3 regions of the Labrenzia sp. THAF187b genome follow, and region 3 is predicted to be linked to each of the others. Evidence: predicted binding sites of a transcription regulator. Region 3 holds the regulator's gene; each other region holds the start of a gene.
The links. Region 3 encodes PhoB, which activates phosphate uptake and scavenging genes when phosphate is short. Its sites were predicted from a motif close to TGTCATNNANCTGTCAT; they were not measured.

Region 1 (7,896 bases), 1.2 Mb from region 3:
ACGATGCGATTCTCAATCAAAGTGACGTTACGAAAATGTCCTTGCCGCACTCTTAATTATTATGTCGCAAAACGGCGTTCGGGAAAATCTCACGTTGATGTGACCACCGACCATGTCCTGGGTCTGTGCTGAAATTGCAACGGATTTTTCGTGAAAAACGCGACGAAGACGCGTTCGCTCGCTGAGATTGTGGAATTTGCCCGTCTTGGCATAAATCGTCAGCTATCTTTGATCCGGATTGGGCGATTCTGTGCCTGTTTCCGAATCGTATGACCGCGATCCAAATCGCGCCAAAACGGCGCGTGGCTACTGTTGTTGGTCTGTCGACAGACAAAAAAGAACCCGCGGCAAAAACCGCGGGTCTGGTGTTTTCAACTGAAGCGGCGTTCAGCCGAGGTTCAATTCCTTGAAGAAGTCGTTGCCCTTGTCATCAATGACGATAAAGGCCGGGAAATCCTCGACTTCGATTCTCCAGACGGCTTCCATGCCCAGTTCCTCGAACTCGACCACTTCCACCTTTTTGATACAATCCTGCGCAAGGCGAGCGGCCGGACCGCCGATGGAGCCGAGATAAAACCCGCCATGAGCCTGGCAGGCGCGGCGCACCTGAGCGGAACGGTTGCCTTTGGCCAGCATGACCATGGAACCGCCAGCTGCCTGGAACTGATCGACGTAAGCGTCCATGCGTCCTGCGGTTGTCGGACCGAACGAACCTGAAGGCATTCCCTCCGGTGTCTTGGCCGGGCCAGCGTAATAGATCGGATGGTTCTTGAAATAGTCGGGCAGGGGCTCGCCGCTTTCCAGCCGGTCGCGCAGCTTGGAATGGGCAAGGTCGCGGGCAACGATCAGCGGTCCGGAAAGCGACAACCGGGTCTTGATCGGGTGTTTGGAAAGTTCGCCCAGGATTTCGGACATCGGCCGGGTCAGGTCGACCTTGACCACATTGTCGGACAGGTGGTCGTCGGTGACCTCCGGCAGGTATTTTTCCGGGTGCATCTCGAGCTGTTCCAGGAAAATCCCGTCTTTCGTGATCTTGCCGACGGCCTGCCGGTCCGCAGAGCAGGACACGGCGAGGCCGATTGGCAAGGACGCGCCGTGACGCGGCAGGCGGATGACACGCACATCGTGGCAGAAATACTTGCCGCCGAACTGGGCACCGACGCCGGTTGCCTGGGTCAGTTTGTGGATCTCGGCTTCCAGCTCAAGGTCACGGAAGGCATGTCCGAGTTCCGACCCTTGCGTCGGCAGGCCGTCAAGATAGCGGGCCGAAGCCAGTTTTGCTGTCTTGAGGTTCATTTCCGCAGACGTGCCGCCGATGACGATGGCAAGGTGATAGGGCGGGCAGGCAGCAGTACCGAGCGTGAGGATCTTTTCCTTGAGGAATTCCACCAGCCGGTCATGCGTCAGCAGTGATGGTGTGCCCTGGAACAGGAAGGTCTTGTTGGCCGAACCGCCACCCTTGGCCATGAACAGGAACTTGTAGGCATCTTCACCTTCGGCATAGAGCTCGATCTGTGCCGGCATGTTGTTGCTCGTGTTTTTTTCCTCGAACATGGAAATCGGCGCAAGCTGGGAATACCGCAGGTTCTTTTTGAAATAGGCGTCCCGGGAACCTTCGCCGAGTGCCGCTTCGTCCGACCCGTCGGTCCAGACCCGACGACCCTTCTTGCCCATGATGATTGCGGTGCCCGTGTCCTGGCACATCGGCAGAACACCGTGGGAGGCGATGTTCGCGTTTTTCAGGAGGTCAAACGCAACGAATTTGTCGTTCTCGGTCGCTTCCGGATCTTCCAGGATCTTCTTCAGCTGTTCCAGGTGGCCTGGACGCAGGAAATGGTTGATGTCCTTGAAAGCCTCTTCGGCAAGAAGGCGTAGACCTTCAGCTTCGACAACCAGTACCTCTTCGCCGTTGAACTCGGCTGTCTTGACGTGGTCCGACGTCAGTTTCCGATACGGGGTCTTGTCTTCTCCCTGAGGGAAAAGGGCGCTGTGCTGATAAGCTGGAGGTGTGAGCGGAGCGTTCATAGGAGGCTTTCCTGATCTGGCTGCTTCCCGTCACATCGGGAAACGCTGGAACGTTGAGTGCTGTTCTCATACGGCAAAAAGGCTGCGGACGCCAAGTGCCGCAGCCTGATCAAATGGTCGGAGCCGGAAGGCTTGTTTGCCGAACGCGATGTCAGCGGATCGCCGTAAGATCCAGGGTAACGGTGACGATATCTCCGACCGTGTCGGTACCGACGCCGCTGCCAAGCTGATAGTCGAGCCTGTTGACGATGGCCGTCCCCTTTGCTGTGGCGGTGTCGCCCGCGATGTCCAGGGTGAAATCCATCTCGACCGGCTGGGAAATTCCCTTGATGGAGAGCGTGCCCTGTGCCCGGTAGCTGTTGCCTTCGACAAGCTCGACAGTGTCGGACGTGAATTCAGCCGTCGGGAAGTCCCCGGCGTTGAACCAGTCCTTGCCAGGCAGGGTGCCATCGAACTGGGCATTGCCGGTGGTGGCGCTCATGGGTTTGATTTCAGCGCTGATCTTGGCGGTTTCAGGGGTCGCAGGATCAAAATCGATGTCTGCTTCCCAGGACGCGAAGACGCCAGTCAGCGTGCCGCCTCCCTGTTTCACTTCAAAGCCGAGCTTGCTCTTGTCCGGATCGACTTTCCAGGTGTCGGCAAACGCCGGTGCGGTGAAGGTCGTCGCCGACAGGACTGCAACGGCATATGTAAAATGCTTCAATGTCATCTGCGGATTTCCAGTTCGTGTTGTCAGCTATCGGCTTTGGCGGGTGCGGTTGAAATCATGCGTTTCAACGTGGTGTCGCGGGCGATGAAGTGGTGTTTCAGCGCTGCTGCGACATGAACGGCAATCAGCGCGATCAACAGATAAGCCCCATATTCATGCAGCAGCTTGAAGAAGGTTTCCGCCTGTTCCTGCGAACCAAGCACACCTGGAACCGGCAGATGCGGCACTGGCCAGGTGTTGAACAGGATGGTCGGAATGCCCCACGGCGAAGCCGACACCATGAACCAGCCGGTCAGTGGCAGAGCAAACAGAAGCGCGTATAGGCCGACATGTCCCAGATGCGCCCCGACCTTTTCCAGCGGGTGCATGTTGTCAGGCAGTTTCGGCGAAGGATTGAGAAGGCGCCAGACAAGACGGAGCACGGCAAGCGTCAGCACCACAAAGCCGATCGACTTGTGCAACTGATAGAGCTCAAAGGTTGCCTGTTCGGTTGGCGGAAGCTGGTGCATGTAGAGGCCGAGGCCAAGCATGCCGATGATCAAGACGGCCATCGTCCAATGGAACGCAATGGCGATCCTTCCATACCCGGTTGAAGTGTTTCGCAGCATGGCGGCTCCTGGAAAACGGAGGCCGGTCTGTCCGGCCTCCGAGGGTGTTCACTTAGTTGGTCGCGTCGGACTTCAGAGCTTCGGAATGGAAGGTCACGGTAATGTCGTCACCTACATAGGGAACATACATGTCCATTCCATAGTCGGAACGCTTCAGAACTGTGGAAACGGCAAAACCGGCAGCTTCCTTTTTCGCCATCGGGTGCTCACCAAGTGCAGTGACATCAACGGTCAGGGTCACCGGCTTGGTGATGTCCTTGATGGTCAGGTCGCCGGTCACTTCCAGCTGGTTGTCACCGGTCTTTTCGACCTTGGTGCTCTTGAAGGTCGCCTTCGGGAATTTTTCTGCGTCAAAGAAGTCCGCGCTCAGGAAGTGCGCGTTGCGCTCTGCCCAGAACGTGTCGAGGCTGCCGACGTCGATCGTGAATTCGATGGAGGAATTGGCAGGTGTGTCCTTGTCGATCAGCAGCGTGCCTTCCCATTCGCCGAAACGGCCTTCGGTCGTGGAGTAGCCAAGGTGGTTATAGGAGAAAGCCAGGTTGGCGTGGGACTTGTCGAAGTCGTAGGCCACCGGTTCGGCAAGGGCGGTGCCTGCGACGAGGGAAAGGGCAAGCGCAGAAGCTGCGAGACGGATCATGATCAAACCTCATAGATGTTACCAGAAGCGTTCGCTCATGAACGCTGCAGACTGGAACATAGGAAGAAAATTGTGCGGTGCAATTTGACTGACTGTTCGTAAATGCTGAACAATAATTCAGTTGATTTCTTCACCGTTAACTGTGTGGCTTTGGAAAGATTTTCAAGCGTCAGGGGGATAGAAAGTCGACCCTGCGGTATCGGGTGAGAATCGCGATAGAGTTCCGAGCCTGAAGTGAATTGTTCAGTCATTCAATTATGGGTTGTCGCAGCCGGTAAGTACATGAAATTGCGAGGGAAGTTGCAGTGTCATCATTTCATCAAGAATTTCAGGCACCTGTTTCATCGACTTCCCTCTAGAGTGGCCGTTTGCCAGCCCTATCCAAGCTCCGGATATCACTCTGGAGACACAGGAGACCTAACCGTGAAACAAGCCGTCGTTGTGTGCCACCGCGGAGCCAGCCTTCAGGCTCCGGAAAACACGATTGCCTCGCTCGAGGGAGCAATTGCGCTTGGCGCCGAGGTTGTCGAGTTGGATGTTCGACCGTCCAGGGATGGCATCCTCTACGTGATGCACGATGCAACTGTTGACCGGACGACGGATGGAAGTGGCCGAATTTCGGATATGACTTCCGACGAAATTGACCGTCTTGATGCAGGAAACTGGTTCAAGGAGACCTTCAAGGGCGAGCGAGTTCCAAGGCTCGATGCGTTTCTGGATACCTGCAAGGGCCGTATTGGCACCTATGTTGAGATCAAGGAAGGCGACCCCGCGGAAATTCGCGACATGCTGGCAGTCCGCGGCATGCTGAGTGACGCCTGGACGTTTTCGTTCGATCAGGCAATCCGCGCTGAAGCCCGTGCTAAGGTACCGGACCTGCGGCGCATGGTTCTTTACGCTCACGTTGGTTCGGTCGAGCGCGCCGTTGCCCAGGGTGCGCATATCCTGGAATTCCATGAGGATGACCTGGAAGAGAATCTCATAAACGAGGCAAAGCAGGCCGGATTGATTACGCAGATGTTCTACGCCGGGTCTGAACGAGCCGTTTTCGAGAAAGCCGTGCGCTGCGGCGTCGAGCAAATGAACATCGACCAGGTCGAAATTTTCAAGTCCGTGGAAAAAGAGCTTTTGGCAACAGTCTGACGCTCCAGCGTGATGCAAATTGCACTGCGACGGAAATCATTGACTGGCGTGGCCGGGAACTTACGGGTTCCTGGCCGTTTTGTTTTGGAATGATTGAAAAAATATTTTGAGCGTCATACGCCATTTCGATCAGGGATCGCAGGTATCTATGATTGTGATTTTTCTCTAGTTATCCAAAAACACAATCTTAAATAGTTTTAATATTAAAATTTTATCTAATATGGGAAAAAGTTGGAAACGTTAGATGATAGAACAATTTTTACTAAAAGAATGAAATAAAAAGGTTTCCCATTATAATTCAAGTCTTGTTAACGGGGGCGGAATAGCTTGCCGAGCTTCCGAAGCTGGGCCAAGAGAGGGCTCCCATGTCCAACAAAATAAACGTCAATTGCTCAGGTCAGGCCAGTTGCATGGCAGCAAAAGCTGATGACGTTGGACAGTTCTGGGATCTCCGGATGCGGTTGGCAGCGTCGCTTCTGCTGGCTGCCCTTATGGCCTTCTGGTTTTCTCAAGAGGCATTGTCGCAAGACGCGGAGACAGGTGGCACGCCGTGGCACTGGTCGGTCGAACGCGTCAGCGGCCGGGTCATGGTGCAAACCCGTGCCGGCGAGACCTTTGCCGTCAAGCGTGGCATGACGGTGCGCAAGGGATGGAAGATCAAGACCGGCGGTGGGCGTGTAGTCATCAATCGGGGTGAAGAAACATTCGTTGTTTCTCCAAATTCTGTTGTGACGCTTGAGCCGAAGGGCGTGCTGATCAAGCGAATGGTCGTCTACCAGGACCTTGGTCAGGTAGATGTGGACGTAAAGCGCCGGTGGTATCGGCATTTCAAAGTGGAAACCCCTTTCCTTGCCGCTGTTGTCAAAGGAACTCAGTTCAGGGTCAAGGTCGGCAACAGGACTGCGTCGGTCAATGTGGGGCGGGGCGTTGTCGGTGTTCATGACTTTGCATCCGGAGATCGTGCCGACGTAGGCGCCGGTCAGGCGGCCGCCACCAACCCTTCGCGCCGCGTCGGTTTATCCGTCAGCGGAAAGAACAAGCCTGCGGTGCGTTCTGGCCCCAAACGGGCTCCTTCATTCGAAACACGCGTCGTGAAGAACGTGCCAGCTACCAAAGTTGAAGCAAGAGCTGCCAATGGCGGCAACCGGGGCAATGCTGGAGATTCCCGCTCGGGGAACAACGGCAATGGCAACTCCGGTGGCAATGGCAACGGCAACTCCGGTGGCAACGGGAATGGCAACTCCGGTGGCAACGGAAACGGTAATTCCGGCGGCAACGGAAACGGTAATTCCGGCGGCAACGGCAACGGTAATTCCGGTGGCAACGGAAACGGCAATTCCGGTGGCAACGGCAACGGCAATTCCGGCGGCAACGGCAATGGCAATTCCGGTGGCAACGGCAATGGCAATTCCGGTGGCAACGGAAATGGCAAGGGTCGGTAACGCCAATCCGTCTGCGAAAAGGTATCGCTCGGGATATTAAGTCTCGCTGCTGCTGAAGACGTTCCAGGAATATGACGACAAGCAATCCGTATTGGCGGATACAAGTCGTGGAGGTCGGGCTGGGTAACTCCGTATTTTACGGAAGATTACCTAGCTCCTTTCTGTTTTGAAGTAGTCGTTTATCGCAACTAGTGACGAGCATAGGCAATATTTTCCGCCTGTCTTCACGTTGGGTTAAACGCTGAAATGCTACACAGGATGTGTAGAACTCAATAAACCTGTCCGTGGGTTCTGCGCACGGCATTGACAGTCAGTCGTAACGTGTTGAAGAGCAAGATGAAAAAAGACGCTATGTATTCAGTCGAGCGGAAAGCAGGATCACTTCTGCGGGTCCTCTTGCTTGCAGCTCTGGTTCTGCTTCCTGCTACTGCGAATGCTTCGGACTGGGTTGTCAAACGTGTGTCCGGCATCGTTTATTTCGTTGCGCCTGGCGTGGAAGCTTTCCGTGTCAAAAAGGGCATGGTGTTTGAAAAAGGCTACACCATCGGAACCAGGGCAGGTGCCCGCGCTCTCATAGGCAGAGGCAGCGAAACCATCGCCGTTGGGCCGAACACCACCTTTGCCATGTCGGCATTTCGCAGCAATGGAGCAAAGACCACACTGCTGCAGAGAAAAGGGACGATCGAGATCGATGTTGAAAAACGGCAGCAGCCGCATTTCACCGTCGAAACCCCGTTCTTTGCCGCTGTGGTCAAAGGCACGCGATTTGAGGTCAATGTCCAGGGCAAGCAGGCTCGCGTTTCCGTCGAACGTGGCGTCGTCGCTGTGGAAGATTTCGCCTCCGGCGACAGGGTGGACCTGACAGCCGGTCAGGCTGCAGCCAGTGCACCGTCGAGCCGGGTTGGCCTGTCTGTAAGCGGTCGCACCAAACCGACCGTAAAACCTGGAGCCAAGCGCGCGCCTGCATTTGAAACACCGGCCGTGAAAAACGTGCCGTCAAATGCAGCGGAAGCGAAATCGGCGAACTCGAACGGGAATGCCGGCAAAGGCAACAACAATTCCGGCGGCAATGGCAACGGAAATTCCGGTGGCAAAGGCAACAACAATTCCGGCGGCAATGGCAACGGAAATTCCGGTGGCAATGGTAACGGCAATTCCGGTGGCAACGGCAACGGGAATTCCGGTGGCAACGGAAATGGCAATTCTGGAAGCGGGAACAACAACGCAGGCGGAAACGGTAACGGCAATTCCGGTGGTAACGGGAACGGGAATTCCGGTGGCAACGGAAGTGGCAATTCCGGAAGCGGCAACAACAATGCCGGCGGGAACGGC
Region 2 (7,896 bases), 1.7 Mb from region 3:
ATGGCGACCGCATCGGCTGCGCCGATGTATCCTTCGATCTCTGGCCCGGTGAGGTGCTCGCCATCGTCGGCGAAAGCGGCTCCGGCAAGACCACGTTGCTCAACTGCCTGTCGACACGTCTCGCCCCGACGGCGGGAGCCATCGAATACCGCATGCGCGACGGCACCATGCGCAACCTCTATCAGCTGACCGAGGCCGAGCGCCGCCTGCTGATGCGCACCGACTGGGGGTTCGTGCACCAGAATGCTGCGGACGGCCTGCGCATGAACGTTTCCGCTGGTGCCAACGTCGGCGAAAGGCTGATGGCGGTTGGCGAGCGCCACTATGGCAACATCCGCTCCACCGCCGACGACTGGCTGGGACGGGTGGAAATCGACAGCGACCGCATCGATGATGATCCGCGCTCGTTCTCCGGCGGCATGCGCCAGCGCCTGCAGATCGCCCGCAACCTCGTCACAAGGCCGCGACTGGTCTTCATGGACGAGCCGACTGGCGGTCTGGACGTTTCCGTGCAGGCGCGTCTTCTCGACCTCTTGCGCCGTCTGGTGGCCGATCTCGGACTTTCCGTGGTCATCGTCACCCACGACCTTGCGGTTGCCCGGCTGCTGTCGCACCGGATCATGGTGATGCGCCACGGCAACGTCATCGAAAGCGGACTGACGGACCAGGTGCTCGACGATCCGCGCGAGCCCTATACCCAGCTGCTTGTTTCTTCCATTCTCCAGGTATGAGGACCGAAATGCCCGTACGCCTCTATCTCAACAACGTCGGCAAGTCCTTCACCATGCACCTGCAGGGCGGAACCGTCATTCCTGTGGTCGAGAAGGTCGAATTCTCGGTGAATTCCGGCGAATGTGTCGTCCTTGGCGGCCCCTCCGGTGCCGGCAAGAGTTCGATCCTCAAGATGATCTACGGCAACTACCGCTGTGACGAGGGTCAGATCCTGGTGACGGTTGGCGATGAAATCGTCAACATTGCCGGGGCTGAGCCGCGCAAGGTTCTGCGACTGCGTGAAGACACGATCGGCTATGTCAGCCAGTTCCTGCGCACCATCCCGCGTGTTTCGGCCGAAGACGTCGTCGCCGAGCCGCTTATCGCCCAGGGCACCAGCGAGGAAGAAGGCGTCGACAAGGCCCGCTCCCTGCTGTCGCGGCTGAATGTGCCCGAGCGCCTCTGGACCCTGCCGCCCGCCACGTTCTCCGGCGGCGAGCAGCAGCGCGTGAACATCGCCAGGGGGTTCATTGCCCATTATCCGATCCTGCTGCTGGACGAGCCAACCGCCTCTCTCGATGCCGCCAACCGGGCCGTGGTCGTGCGTCTGGTGGAAGAAAAGAAAACCCAGGGCGTTGCCATGGTGGGCATTCTTCACGACCAGGACGTCCGGGAACAGATCGCCGACCGCATCATCGACGTGACCGGTTTCAGCGCGGAGGCAGCCGCCTGAGCCACGAGATGAGGAAAGGCTTGCAGACGGGCGGAAACTGTCACAGAAAAGTCACCGCCCGCCTTTAGGTCACTCCCTCAGAAAGTTGAAGGATGTGGCCCTGCCACATCCCGGCCAAACCACATTTCAAAATCGCGATTTTCTTCATGCGCTACGCCCTCTATTTCGCCGCCGATGCCGACGACCGCCTGATGCAGCTCGGAAATTCCTGGCTCGGGCGCGATCCCTTTTCCGGCGCGGCTCTTCCGCAACCGGAGCTGGCCGGCATGACATCGGCACGCTTCCGGGAGTTGACGACCGACCCCCGGCGCTATGGATTTCACGGGACCTTGAAAGCCCCGTTTTCCCTTGCAGCCGATCAGACCGAGGCAACTCTGCTGGACGCCTGCGCAGCTTTTGCGGCGGAAATCGCCCCTTACGAGATAGAAGCGCTCGGCGTGAACAGGCTCGGCCGTTTTCTGGCACTGACCCCTGAGGCAGAAGAGCCGGCCCTGCGCGCCTTCGCCGGCCTGTGCGTGCGTCGCTTCGAACCGTTCCGCGCACCACTGTCCGAGGCGGATCTTGAGCGCCGCCGCAAGAGCGGACTGTCGGAAAGGCATGACACCTATCTCGTCAGGTGGGGCTATCCCTATATCTTCGATGAATTCCGCTTCCACCTGACCCTTTCCAACAAGCTGGAAGACGACACCGACATGGAGCGGATGGCAAATGCCGCCCAGGACCACTTTGCGGATGTCATCGGCAAGAAGCGGCTGTGCCGCCACGTTGCGCTCTACACCGAAGCCGAACGCGGCGCGCCTTTCCAGGTCCATACCGTCTTTCAGCTGACCGGCAGCGTCGCTCCCGCCGACGCCCTCAGCCAGGCCGAGCGTCTTTCCCAAGAGGAATCTGCATGAGCAAGCATCCCAAAGTCTTCAAGAATGCCAGTCTGGTTCTCGCAGGCGAAGTGTTCGACGGTTCCCTGACGGTCGATGATGCCGGTCTGATTTCCGGCATCGGGTCACCGACCGAGGTCGATGGGCACGATTGCGAAGGCGACTTCCTGCTGCCTGGCCTGGTCGAGCTGCATACCGACCACCTGGAAACCCACTATGCGCCGCGTCCCAAGGTGCGCTGGAGCCCGGTTTCCGCCGTGCAGGCCCACGACGCCCAGATCGCGTGTTCCGGCATCACCACCGTGTTCGATGCGCTGCGCGTCGGCATGGATGAAGACGCGGACCTTGGTTATTCGGATATGCGCGCGCTTGCGGATGCCATTGAAACCGGCCAGCGGGAAAACCGCCTGCGCGCCGACCATTTCATCCACCTTCGCTGTGAAGTATCCGCGCCCGACGTGCTCAGCGCCTTCAAGGTGTTCGAGGACGACGACAGCATCCGCCTGATTTCGCTGATGGACCACACCCCCGGTCAACGCCAGTTCGTGTCGATGGATGCCTACAAGATCTACTATCAGGGCAAGAAGGGCTTCACCGACGCCCAGATGGACGATTTCATCCGCAAGCGCCAGGCGCGTGCCAGCAGCCTCGCCCCTGAAAACCGCAAGCACCTGTCGGCCATCGCCCAGGCCCGTGGCATCGCCATCGCCAGCCACGACGACGCCACCACCGCCCATGTGGACGAGGCGATTTCACTGCAGACGAAAATCGCCGAGTTTCCAACCACGCTGGAAGCCGCCAAGGCTTCGCACGAGGCCGGTATGGCTGTTCTGATGGGCGCGCCGAACATCGTGCGCGGCGGATCCCATTCCGGCAATATCTCGGCGAAGGCGCTTGCCGAGGCGGGCGTTCTGGATGTGCTCTCCTCGGATTATGTGCCGATTTCGCTGCTGCAGGCCGCGTTCCAGCTGGCTGCGGAGGTCGAGGCGATTGCCCTGCCACAGGCGGTTGCCATGGTCACGACGACGCCTGCGAAGGCCATTGGCCTGCAAGACCGCGGCACCCTGGAACCCGGCCTCAGGGCTGATCTCATCCAGGTGAAAATGGTTGGTGACATCCCGATCGTGCGCGGCGTCTGGCGCGAGGGCAAACGGGTTGCCTGAGGCTGCGTCCGACATGACGGAAAAACTCGGCCCCGGCCGCATGGTGCTCGTGGTCGGTCCGAGCGGAGCCGGCAAGGACACATTGATGGCCGCACTCAAGGCCCGTCTGGCGGGCCGGACGGACGTCAGTTTCGCCCGGCGAGCGATCACCCGGCAGGCCGATGTCGAGGCTGAGGACCACGACACGCTTTCGCGCGCCGAATTCGATCAGCTGAGAGCGGCCGGAAAGGTTGCCCTGTGCTGGGAGGCCCATGGGCTCGGCTACGTCATCCCGCAAAGCTACGACCAGGCAATCGAAGCAGGCGCAACCGTGATTGCCAATGGCTCGCGCAAGGTGTTGAAGCACGCAGAGGACAAGTACCGAAACGCCAGCGTTCTGCTGATCACCGCGCCGGTCGAAGTCCTCGCCGAACGCCTCGCCGCACGTGGCCGCGAAAGCAGACAGGAAATAGAGGAACGGCTGCGCCGTGCCGACCTTGAACCGGAAAACGTCGCCAATCTGATCCGCATTGAAAACACCGGCACGGTGGAGGATGCGGTCGACAGGATGGTCGCCGCACTCGGCCTTTGATCTCAACCGTGCCCGTCTCTAATCCGCAAATGCGCTCTGAACGGCCTGACTGAAAATCAGCGCCCTGGCATCCAGTGCGTCCTGATGATCACCGTCGAACGCGTGAACCATGGTGCGGAACTGTTTTGCTTCTTCGCCCAGTTCGGGCTCCCCGACCGCCCGGCGGAGATGGATCAGGGCGTGTTCGTGCCTGACCACAAGGTCTGCCAGATGGAGGGCGGAACCGATCATGTAGGCCCGATACTGCAGGCGTTTGACATGATCGAGCCTGTGAACATCCGGTTCCTGCAAAAGCTGCCAGAATCCGATGACATTCCTGCAAGCGGTGCGCATCAGGCGACCGCATTTCTCTTCGTCTGACCGGGACATGCTTGCCTCGCAAGATTCGCCTCGACCATTCAAGCGTAGCGCTACACCCGGAAACTGCAATGAACCAGAAGAGTCATGATGCGTCATTACACGCCCAGATTCATTGATTTCGAAATTATTCATCCTGGACAAAGACTTGTGCGGTGGACTGCGGCCGGGAAAACTTCATTTCGAGGCCAGAAAATACAACCATAGGGTAGAACTTTGGTTCACATCCGGGTCAACGGGCGCCCGCAGCGATCGCCTGATTGATTTTCAAACCCGCATTCACGGCGTGATAGATCGGGAAAGGTGTGCGCTGTGACAGGTCGATGTCCCGCCTCAGCCACTCCTGGTCTTCCAGAACACCAAGGGACTTCGACAGGGCCCGGTCCGTAACCGGCCCGAGGTCCGACTTGATCGCCGAAAACCGGCTTGGCGCCCCGGTTACGGCCAGGATAGGCACCGTCCAGCTGCGTCGCAGTACCGAAAAGGCATCCTCGTTCGGAACGATCTCCTCGATCCGGCTCGCCATGGCAGCAACAGCCTTGCCTTTGTCCGTCAGCCGAAACTCGGGCCGCAGGGGATGGCCGTGGCCGGGGTTTCGCTCCAGCAGTCCAAGCTGGAACAGATGTTCAAGGCTTGCTGTAAAAGAACTGCGGCTCGCACCTGTCGCCGCGATCAGCGGGGCTTGCCGACCGGAAACACCTGCATGCAACTGAGCCAGAATTTTCAGCGACCAGGCTTTGGATGTGAGGTTGACAAGAAGCTGCATATTCATATTTTATAGCTACTATACTTTTGATACATAGGAAAGTCTCATGCCTGTCGTTTCTCTGGATAACACGATCACACTCGCCCTCTCCGTTCGCGACAGGCATGCAAGTGCCGACTGGTACGCGGAAAAACTCGGATTCGAGTTGCTCTATCATATGGACGAAGCGGGCTGGAGCGAGCTGGCAACCCGGACCGAAGGCGTGACCCTTGGCTTGGGCGAACAATCCGAACCCACTCCCGGAAACACGGTTCCCGTCTTTGGCGTGGCCGATATCGCAGGTGCCCGCAGTGCGCTGGAAGAGGTAGGTGTCAAATTCGACGGAGCGACGGAGACCATCGAAGGCATGGTCAGCACCGCAACCTTCTACGATCCGGATGGCAACGCGCTCATGCTTGCTCAGGACCTGTCCAAATAGGCGGCTCATAAGAAACAGGAGCCCGCGAAGAACACCGGCACATCCGGTCGGGCAACCGACCGGATGCTGTCTGCAACGGGCTTTCGCAAACATTCAAGGCATGAATTTACGCCCAGACAGGTGAAAGGCGACAGAAATACATCATTCTTCCCAGAGGAAGCCGGAGGATGACGCAAAGGAATAATCGACACAAAATCTTTGCATTACCAGAATAGTCGACTACTCTCTTATTCTTGATCTCATTCTGAAAATCGAGTTCTGCGGCATGCCTGCGACATTGTTTGAAAAGTACGGCGGCTTCGGGTCGGTGAGCCGCATCGTAATGACCTTTTACGACAAGGTTCTCGATTCCGAGGAGATCGGTGACTTTTTCGATGACGTCGACATGACGCGCCTGATCGATCATCAGACCAAGTTTATCTCCTACCTGTTGGGCGGGCCGGTCAGCTACTCGGAAGAGCGGCTGAGACGAACCCATGCCACCCTTGACCTGAAAAACGAGGACTTTGACGAAGTTGCACGTCTCCTGCGCGAGACGCTGGTGGAACACAAGTTCGACCCTGCAGACATCAAGTCCGTGATGTCGGCAGTCGAAGCGCGACGTTCCGCCATCCTTTCGACCGGTGCGACATGAGCATCACCGCCATCAACCAGCAGCTCTTGCGTGCGATCGGGGTCGGCATTGCCGTCGTCAACAGCAAGGACCTTCAGTTCCTGTTCCAGAACGCTCCGTTTTCCGATTGGTTCGGCAAGCCGGAAGCCGTCACCACGCTTGCCGATCTGCTGCCGGATATCGAGATCGAACAGCTTCGCGAAGCAATCAAGGAGCAGGGACGCTTTTCCGGAGAAGTCTCCGTCAAGCTGAAGCGCCGAACCCTGGTCATCGCCTTGACCGTTTCGCCAGCTGAAGAGCAGGACTTCCTCGTCGTTGAGTGCCAGAACATCACGCGGATCCGCGAACTGGAGTCGATGATCGACAGTTACTCCTCCATGGTAGAGCGGAATACGCGGGAACTGGAGCGCGAGAAGGAACGTGTCGAGCGCCTGCTGCTCAACCTGATGCCGCGTTCGGTCTACGAGGAGTTCAAGACCTTCGGCGTCGTCACGCCGCAGCTTTACGAGAGCGTTTCCGTGGTCATGCTCGACTTCGTGGACTTCACGAAATTCTCCGCAGAGCACGACCCGACGGTGACGCTTGGAGAGCTGAACGACATCTTTACCGCATTCGACCGTATCGCCGAGCAATTCGGCTGTGAGCGCATCAAGACCATCGGCGATGCCTATCTTGCCGTTTCAGGCATGCCCGAGCCCTCACCGGATCACATGCGCGCAGTTGCCAACTGCGCCGTCCGCTTCATTCGTTACCTGGAGCGTCGGAACCAGAGCCATCAACACAAGTGGCGGGCGCGTGTCGGACTGGGTACGGGATCGGCAGTCGGTTCCGTCGTCGGAATCCAGAAGTACGTCTACGACGTCTTCGGCTCGGCAGTGAACCTTGCCGCACGACTGCAGGAATTCGCCAATCCCATGTGCGTCGTTGCGCCGGATGCCATGAAGGAATTCCTGGTGGATGAGTTTCACCTGGAAGACCTTGGCAAACGCGAGATCCGCAGCTTCGGAGAAATGCGGCTGATGCGGGTCAGCCCCGGTGTCGAACTGGCCCATCGGGCGCGGCAGTTCTGACCGGACAACAAGTCCGCTGCCAGATCACTCGCACAGCCAAAACCTGCCCGCTCAGTCCCACGGCAAAGCAATGGTGCGGCCCCGAAACGCAGCACCATTGCGCCAATGTGCCGTCAGTTCTTGTTTTTCTTCTTGTTTCCGAACACGTTGCCCAAAAGGCCGGAAGGCAGGCCGAAGCCTTCTTCTACCGCTTTCAGAACTTCCTCGTCATCGACCTCGCCGTCCAGAACCTTCTGAACGTCGATCTGGGTCTTGCCGCCGGTCGCCTGGTTGATGACCTTGTTCGCCTGGTCAACCAGCTCCTGAGACGGTTCCTTCTTTCCCTGAAGAATGGAGATCAGCTCACCGCCGGTCTGCTGCAGTTGCTTGTAGGCTGCCTCCGGGTTTTCCAGAATACCCTTGATGTCGGGATAGATCCGCGGATCGTTCCACGGGCCTTCGATCACGATGGGCACGCCTAGACCGGCCAACTTCTTGTCTTCGCCCTTTCGCCGAGGCTGCGGGGCCTGGCCTTCCAGCGTCGGCACGATCTTCGGCTCCACACGCCAGGAAAGGCGCTGCGCCGGCATGTCCGTCGTGCCCTTGCCGGTCATGCGAACCAGCGGCCCGATCAGGGACA
Region 3 (7,896 bases):
TCATTCTGCCGGCGGCCCTGCCGGGGATCGTCGGGGCCATCCTGCTCGCGGCCTCTCGCGCCATCGGTGAAACCATGATTGTTGTTCTGGGGGCCGGCGCGGCTGCCCGCCTCAGCATGAACCCGCTCGAAGCGATGACCACCGTGACCGCGAAGATCGTCAGCCAGCTCACCGGCGACGCCGACTTTGCCTCCCCGGAAGCCCTTGTCGCCTTCGCGCTCGGCATGACCCTGTTCGTCGTGACCCTGGGGCTCAACATCGTCGCGCTCTACATCGTGCGCAAATATCGGGAGCAGTACGACTAATGACCGACACGACCCTTACGCCACCGTCGGGCAAGACCAGCGCTCCGACCCCGCACAAGACCACGTCGATCCTCGAACTCGATCCGCTGACCAGAAAGCGCAACGCCGCTGAAGCGCGCTTCAAGCTCTACGGCATCATTGCCATCGGCATCGGCCTGTTCTTCCTCGTTGCGCTGCTGTGGGCAATTCTGTCCAACGGCCTTGGCGCCTTCAGCCAGACCTTCCTGAAGGTGGATGTACCGCTCAATCAGGAGCAGATTGCCGAAGCGGAAAAGTCGGTGGTCAAGACGTCCAAGTACCGGGCCATCATCGACGACGCCTTTGCCAAGGAACTCGCCGGTGCAAACATCACCACAGACATGTCGGAAAAAGACCTGCAAAAGCTGTTCTCGTCGGGTGCTGCCGCCACGGTCCGTGACTTTGCGCTTGCCAACCCGGACAAGATCGGTTCGACGGTAACCTTCGAGCTGATCGCCTCATCCCGTGTCGACGGCTACCTGAAGGGCCGCGTCAAGCGCGAGGATCTTGCCGAAGACAAGAATCTGGATGCGGCACACCTGGATCTGGCTGACCAGATGCAGTCCGCCGGCATTCTGGAGAAGCGCTTCAACTGGGCCTTCATCACCGGGACCGATGCTTCCGACAGCCGTCCGGAGCAGGCCGGCATCGGGGCGTCCATGATCGGGTCGCTGTTCATGATGCTGGTGGTGCTGTTCCTGTCGCTGCCGATCGGCGTGGCCGCTTCCATCTACCTGGAAGAGTTCGCTCCGCAGAACAAGTTCACAGATCTGATCGAGGTGAATATCTCCAACCTGGCCGCGGTTCCGTCCATCGTTTTCGGTATTCTCGGTCTGGCGGTGTTCATCCAGTTCATGCATCTGCCGCAATCCGCACCGCTGGTCGGTGGCCTGGTGCTGACGCTGATGACACTTCCGACGATCATCATCTCCACCCGCGCCTCCTTGAAGGCTGTTCCGCCGAGCATCCGCGATGCGGCCCTTGGCATTGGCGCCTCCAAGATGCAGTCGATCTTCCACCATGTCCTGCCGCTGGCAATGCCGGGCATTCTGACCGGCACGATCATCGGTCTGGCACAGGCGCTTGGGGAAACCGCTCCGCTGCTCCTGATCGGGATGGTCGGCTTCATCGCCTCCAATTTCCCGGACGGTGTGGCTGCCGGTTTCTTCTCTCCGAACTCGGCCATGCCGGCCCAGATCTACGAGTGGGCGAAACGTGCCGACCCGGCCTTCTATGAACGCGCTTGGGGCGGGATCATCGTGCTGCTGGTCTTCCTCATGACCATGAACATTATCGCTATCATCCTGCGCCGCAGGTTTGAACGCCGCTGGTAAGGATTGCTCCGATGAACGAGATGCCGAATTTTGAACAGGCGAAAACCATGACCGACAGCAAAATTTCCGCGAACAAGGTGCAGGTCTATTATGGCGATACCCACGCCATCAAGGACGTGGACATCGAGATCCAGCCGCGGTCCGTGACTGCCTTCATCGGTCCGTCCGGATGTGGCAAGTCAACGTTCCTGCGGACGATCAACCGTATGAACGACACCATCGACATCTGCCGTGTGGAAGGGTCGATCAAGATCGACGGTGAGGACATCTACGATCCCAAGGTCGATCCCGTACAGCTGCGTGCCAAGGTCGGCATGGTGTTCCAGAAGCCGAACCCGTTTCCCAAGTCGATCTACGACAACATTGCGTACGGTCCGCGGATCCATGGACTGGCCCGCAGCAAGTCCGAGCTTGATGAGATCGTTGCCTCCAGCCTGCAGAAGGCCGGACTTTGGGAAGAAGTCAAAAACCGTCTGGACGAGCCGGGCACCGGCATGTCGGGCGGTCAGCAGCAGCGTCTGTGCATTGCCCGCGCGATTGCCGTCAGCCCGGAAGTGATCCTGATGGACGAACCGTGCTCGGCACTCGACCCCATCGCGACCGCGAAGGTGGAAGAGCTGATCGACGAACTGCGGGAAAACTTCACCATCGTGATCGTGACCCACTCGATGCAGCAGGCTGCCCGTGTGTCTCAGCGTACCGCGTTCTTCCACCTGGGTATTTTGGTGGAGGAAGGTCTGACGGAGGACATCTTTACCAATCCGAAGGACAAGCGTACGCAGGACTATATTACGGGCCGCTTCGGCTAAGCATTTTTTAGGTTTCTGAAGGGGACACAGGATGTCTGAACATACAGTCTCGGCTTACGATGACGAACTGACGGCCATGGCCGGCAAGGTTGCCGAAATGGGTGGTATTGCCGAAAAGGCTTTCGCCGATGCGGTGTCCGCGCTGGTGTCGCAGGATCTGGAGCTTGCCAAGGCGACGATCAAGGGCGATGTCCGGCTGGACAGCCTTTACAACGAACTTGAAGTCAAGCTGATCGAGCTGATCGTCCGCCGCCAGCCTATGGGGCAGGACCTGCGTGAAATCACCGCTGCAACGCGCATTGCCAATGACCTGGAGCGTGTTGGCGATCTTGCAAAGAACGTTGCCAAGCGCGTCATCGCCATCGACAGCGACTTGCAGTCCAAGAAGCTCGCGATCGGTGTGGAGCACATGACGGAACTCGCTCTTTCGCAGCTCAAGCAGGTGCTGGATGCCTACGCCCGGAAGGATGCGGAAGCCGCCCGCCGGGTTCAGGAAGCCGATGCCGAGGTCGATGCGATCTACACGTCGATCTTCCGTGAACTCCTGACCTACATGATGGAAGACCCGCGGGTCATTACCCAGTGCGTCCATCTCTTGTTCTGCGCAAAGAACATCGAGCGCATCGGCGATCACGCGACGAACATCGCCGAGAACGTCTACTACATGGTCACTGGCGAGCGTTTGCCGGAAGACCGGGCAAAGGTCGACGAAACAGGCGCGGTCTGACCTGCTGGTAATCGTCGGATTTGCAGAAGATCTTAACGGCCGGCGCTTCGGCGCCGGTTGCGGTAATTGGAGCGAGATGTATGCCGAAGGTGCTCATCGTTGAAGACGAAGAACCGCTCAGCCTTCTATTGAGATACAATTTGGAAGCGGAAGGGTACTCGGTCGAGTCCTGTGTCCGGGGTGATGAGGCGGAAATCCGCCTGCGGGAAAGCCTGCCGGATCTGTTGCTGCTCGACTGGATGCTGCCGGGACTGTCCGGAATTGAACTGTGCCGCCGCCTGCGGGCGCGCGAAGACACCGAGCGCCTGCCGGTCATCATGCTGACGGCACGCGGTGAGGAAGCAGAGCGCATCCGCGGCCTGTCGACCGGTGCCGACGACTACGTGGTCAAGCCTTTCTCGGTACCGGAATTGATGGCCCGCGTGCGCGCCATCCTGCGCCGGGCAAGCCCGGAAGTGGTGTCCAGCATGTTGCGGTCGGGCGATATCGAACTGGATCGCGAAACGCACCGTGTTCGCCGCAACACCAAGGAAATACACCTGGGGCCGACGGAATTCCGCCTGCTGGAATTCCTGATGACATCGCCTGGCCGTGTCTTCTCCCGCGAACAACTGCTGGATGGGGTCTGGGGTCACGATGTCTACGTGGACGAACGCACTGTCGATGTTCACGTCGGTCGCTTGCGCAAGGCTCTGAACAAGGGCAAGGCGAAGGATCCTATCCGTACCGTCCGTGGTGCCGGATACGCCTTTAATGACCAGTTCACGGCAGTCGGCTGATTTCACCGGCCAACGCCCTGAATGAAGCCCGCCATTGGCGGGCTTTTTTGTCTTGCCCTCAAGTTTTTCATCACGGAGGAAACACCTCCGGGAACCAGCATGCCAGGCGGCGCGGTTGTACCGTTGTTGTTGATTGGCTAGCTTCGGGGTGGAGATCAGCCCGTTTTGAAAGTGAACTCATGACAGCGTTTGTGATCGGCCAGATGCAAATTCAAAATCGCGACTGGATGGCGGAGTACTTTGCAAGAATTCCAGACCTGGTTGCGGCACATGGAGGGCGGTTCCTTGTCCGTGGTGGCAATCCCAGCGGTCTTGAAGGGGATCTGTTGATCCCGGATGCAGCTTTTATCCTCGAGTTCCCTGACCGGGAAAGCGCTAACGATTTCTGGACTTCTGCGGAATTTCAAGATCTTGCGAAGCTGCGGCGCTCCGGTTCCAGGTTGAACGCGATCCTGGTCGATAGACTAGTCGAATAACCGGATGCCGTTAGCCTCGGGAGCGCGAGAGAAAGTCACACTTCCTGCGAGATTCCGAAAGCGGGTTTGCGACCAGTCATTGGCGATCGAAAGTGTGTTCAAGGAACGAAAAAAGCCCGCCAGATGGCGGGCTTTCTCATGAATTGGTTCGGTGCGAGGCTATCAGCCTGCCTGAGCCATCGTCTTGCGGTCGCGGCGGCGGTCGGCGACCGGCTGATACGCGATCTTGCAGTGATGAGCGCAGTAGGGGACGCCGGCATCGGACTGGCGGCCGCAGAAGTAGAAGTCGTCGGTTGCCGGGTCGCCAATCGGCCATTTGCAGGTCCGCTCGGTCAGCGTCAGGATCGTTGCCCGCTGCGAGATCGGAACAAGTTCTGCAATCGGCTCCACGCGCGGCTTGGCAGCCACCACTGGTGCAGGCGAGATGTCTGCTTTCAGGGCCGTTGCGCCGATCGACTGCGGATGTGACGTCGTCGGTTTCTTCGGCGCTGCACCCGTGGCAGGAGCTGCGGTGCGCGGCCGGCGCGGCTTGGCGCTTGAAGAGGTGGACTTGGCGCGGCCGGACAGGCCAAGGCGGTGCACCTTGCCGATCACGGCGTTACGGGTAACACCACCCAGTTCGCCTGCGATCTGGCTTGCGCTCAAGCCGTCGCCCCAAAGCTTTTTGAGAAGCTCAACTCGTTCGTTTGTCCAACTCATTGCCGCACCCTTTAGTTTGACCGTCCTGCGGCCATTAACCCCGTGTTAAGCATGCGCAAGCACGCTTAATGCTGGCAGATCTAGTGCCTCTTGGTGATTTGCCTCACGAGATCTCGTGTCTGATTGCTGAGAGGTTACAATAACGTTAATTTGTCAGGCAACCACTCGACCCAAACCAGTTGGGGATGAAACGACTTTTCCCCAATTATGGCGAGGTCATTGAGAATTTTATGAAATCCGCCCTCTGCGGCACATGAAATGTCTTGTGCGCCATTTCCATTGACAGTGCATGGTACCGGCAGTGTATAAGAAAGCCGCTGCGTGCCGCCTCATCGGGGCGGCACGTTGCGTTTTGGCCCTTCGGCATCTTTTCAAGGTGACGGCTCGGCGTCGGGGCGACGCAGGGACAGCAGGGGCGTTTAAAGGAGACAAACGAGGTTATGTCCGCGACTGCACTATTCGGAAATTACGCAAGATCGAACCTTTCTTTCGATCATGGGGAAGGCGTCTGGCTGGTTACCACCGATGGCCGACGATTCCTCGATTGCGGTTCCGGCATCGCGGTCAACGCACTCGGTCATGCCCATCCGCATCTGGTCAAGGCATTGCAGGATCAGGCAGCCAAGCTGTGGCATACCTCCAACCTGCACCAGATCCCGGATGGCGAACGGCTGGCGCAGCGCCTGTGCGCGGAAACCTTTGCCGACAAGGTGCTGTTCGTGAATTCCGGCGCGGAAGCGATGGAAGCTGCCATCAAATGCGCGCGCCGTTATCATTATGACAACGGCAACCCCGAGCGGTTCCACATCGTGACCTTCGAAGGCGCTTTCCATGGCCGGACCATCGCGACCATCGCGGCTGGCGGCCAGGCGAAATATCTTGAGGGCTTCGGCCCGAAGGCTCCCGGTTTCGATCAGGTGCCGGCAGGAGACCTGGATGCGCTGAAAGATGCCATCGGTCCGCAAACGGCCGCAATCGCGATCGAGCCCGTGCAGGGCGAGGGCGGGATCCGCGAAATTCCGGCCGATTTCCTGCGTGCGCTGCGCAAGATCTGTGATGACAACGGCATTCTGCTGATCTTCGACGAGATCCAGACCGGTGTCGGACGGACCGGCAAGCTGTTCGCTCACCAGTGGGCGGGCGTGGAACCGGACCTGATGGCAATCGCCAAGGGTATCGGCGGCGGGTTCCCGATGGGCGCATGTCTTGCAACGGCAGAAACGGCAGCGGCGCTGTCACCCGGGACCCACGGCACCACCTTTGGCGGCAATCCGCTGGCCATGGCAGTCGGCAATGCCGTTCTGGACGTCGTTCTGGAAGACGGGTTCCTGGAAGGTGTCCGTCAGAAGGGGCTCAGCTTCAAGCAGAAGCTGGCCGGACTGGTGGATAGCCATCCGGACGTTCTGGCGGAAGTGCGCGGCAACGGCCTGATGCTCGGTCTGAAATGCGTGGTGCCGGTAGCAGATTATGTGCTTGCAGCCCGTGAAGCCGGTCTGCTGGCAGTTCCTGCCGGCGATAACGTGGTGCGCATCATGCCGCCGCTGACCATGAGCGAAGAGGAAATTTCCATTGCTGTCGAGCGCCTGGAACAGGCTGCTGTCGCCGTGGAAGCGAAATTGGCGGAAGGAGCGGCCTGATGACCGCAAACGGAACCTACCGGAACTTTCTGGATCTGACGGACTTCGAAGGCGAAGAACTGCGCGCCATCCTGGACACCAGCCGGAAGATCAAGTCGAGCCGTAACGGCGTGCATCGCGGCCAGGGTCCTCTGGCGGGCAAGGTGCTCGCCATGATTTTCGAACAGCCGTCCACCCGTACGCGCATTTCCTTCGATGTCGGCATGCGTGAGCTTGGCGGCGAGACCTTGATGCTGACCGGTGCGGAAATGCAGCTCGGCCGCGGCGAGACAATCGCCGATACGGCGCGGGTTCTGTCACGCTTCGTCGACGCGATCATGATCCGCATCCTCGATCACAACGACCTGCGTGAACTTGCCGAAAATGCGACAGTGCCGGTGATCAACGGCCTGACCAAGCTCTCGCATCCCTGTCAGATCATGGCGGATCTGTTGACCTTTGAAGAGCATCGCGGTTCGATCAAGGGCAAGAGCGTTGCCTGGACCGGTGACAGCAACAACGTGCTCGCCTCCTGGATTCATGCCGCGCCGCGCTTCGATTTCGAATTGCGCATCGCGACGCCGGGCGAACTGGCGCCGCCGATGGACCTGATTGAAACTGCTCGTGCCAAGGGTGGTTCCATTCAGGTCACGACGGACCCATATGAGGCAGTCAAGGGGACCGACTGTGTCGTGACCGACTGCTGGGTGTCCATGGGTGATGATGATGCGGAATCGCGTCACAATCTCCTCAGCGCCTATCAGGTCAACAAGCGCCTGATGGCTGAGGCAAACCAGGACGCCCTGTTCATGCATTGCCTGCCGGCCCACCGGGGTGAGGAAGTCACCTCGGACGTCATGGACGGTCCCAACTCCGTTGTGTTTGACGAAGCCGAAAACCGGCTCCATGCCCAAAAGGGCATTCTGGCCTGGTGCTTCGGCGCAGCATAAGGCAAGCCAAGTGGCACTTAATCTTGATGAACTGGGCATTACGCCTGCAGGGCTGGACGCTGTCCGGCCCTTTGCCGTGGAAGGGCTCGATGTGCGCGGCCGGGCGGTCGCGCTTGGTCCTGTCCTGGAAAAAATTCTGGACCGGCATGCCTATCCGGAACCGGTCTCGCGCCTGCTGGCGGA

Region 1: FIV03_RS22055 (glycerophosphodiester phosphodiesterase family protein) is a predicted target of PhoB. The motif match lies at 4,286-4,302, and genes of this name have one in related genera.
Region 2: FIV03_RS07440 (DUF1045 domain-containing protein) is a predicted target of PhoB. The motif match lies at 1,483-1,499, and genes of this name have one in related genera.

Annotation. Positions count from the first base shown of each region.
Region 1 is NZ_CP045344.1:4,802,474-4,810,369, reverse strand. Features, by position in the region: gene FIV03_RS22075 (fumarate hydratase) at 388-2,025, opposite strand; gene FIV03_RS22070 (YceI family protein) at 2,177-2,734, opposite strand; gene FIV03_RS22065 (cytochrome b) at 2,758-3,342, opposite strand; gene FIV03_RS22060 (YceI family protein) at 3,395-3,979, opposite strand; gene FIV03_RS22055 (glycerophosphodiester phosphodiesterase family protein) at 4,403-5,122, shown strand; gene FIV03_RS22050 (FecR domain-containing protein) at 5,533-6,564, shown strand; gene FIV03_RS22045 (FecR family protein) at 6,901-7,896, shown strand, end outside.
Region 2 is NZ_CP045344.1:1,619,789-1,627,684, reverse strand. Features, by position in the region: gene phnK (phosphonate C-P lyase system protein PhnK) at 1-731, shown strand, start outside; gene phnL (phosphonate C-P lyase system protein PhnL) at 740-1,444, shown strand; gene FIV03_RS07440 (DUF1045 domain-containing protein) at 1,591-2,340, shown strand; gene FIV03_RS07435 (alpha-D-ribose 1-methylphosphonate 5-triphosphate diphosphatase) at 2,337-3,482, shown strand; gene phnN (phosphonate metabolism protein/1,5-bisphosphokinase (PRPP-forming) PhnN) at 3,496-4,053, shown strand; gene FIV03_RS07425 (hypothetical protein) at 4,072-4,422, opposite strand; gene FIV03_RS07420 (winged helix-turn-helix transcriptional regulator) at 4,643-5,176, opposite strand; gene FIV03_RS07415 (VOC family protein) at 5,223-5,594, shown strand; gene FIV03_RS07410 (group 1 truncated hemoglobin) at 5,860-6,228, shown strand; gene FIV03_RS07405 (adenylate/guanylate cyclase domain-containing protein) at 6,225-7,277, shown strand; gene FIV03_RS07400 (AsmA family protein) at 7,391-7,896, opposite strand, start outside.
Region 3 is NZ_CP045344.1:5,988,480-5,996,375, reverse strand. Features, by position in the region: gene pstC (phosphate ABC transporter permease subunit PstC) at 1-305, shown strand, start outside; gene pstA (phosphate ABC transporter permease PstA) at 305-1,657, shown strand; gene pstB (phosphate ABC transporter ATP-binding protein PstB) at 1,669-2,466, shown strand; gene phoU (phosphate signaling complex protein PhoU) at 2,498-3,193, shown strand; gene phoB (phosphate regulon transcriptional regulator PhoB) at 3,274-3,972, shown strand; gene FIV03_RS27485 (DUF1330 domain-containing protein) at 4,152-4,448, shown strand; gene FIV03_RS27480 (GcrA family cell cycle regulator) at 4,611-5,147, opposite strand; gene FIV03_RS27475 (aspartate aminotransferase family protein) at 5,588-6,784, shown strand; gene argF (ornithine carbamoyltransferase) at 6,784-7,713, shown strand; gene FIV03_RS27465 (Hsp33 family molecular chaperone) at 7,724-7,896, shown strand, end outside.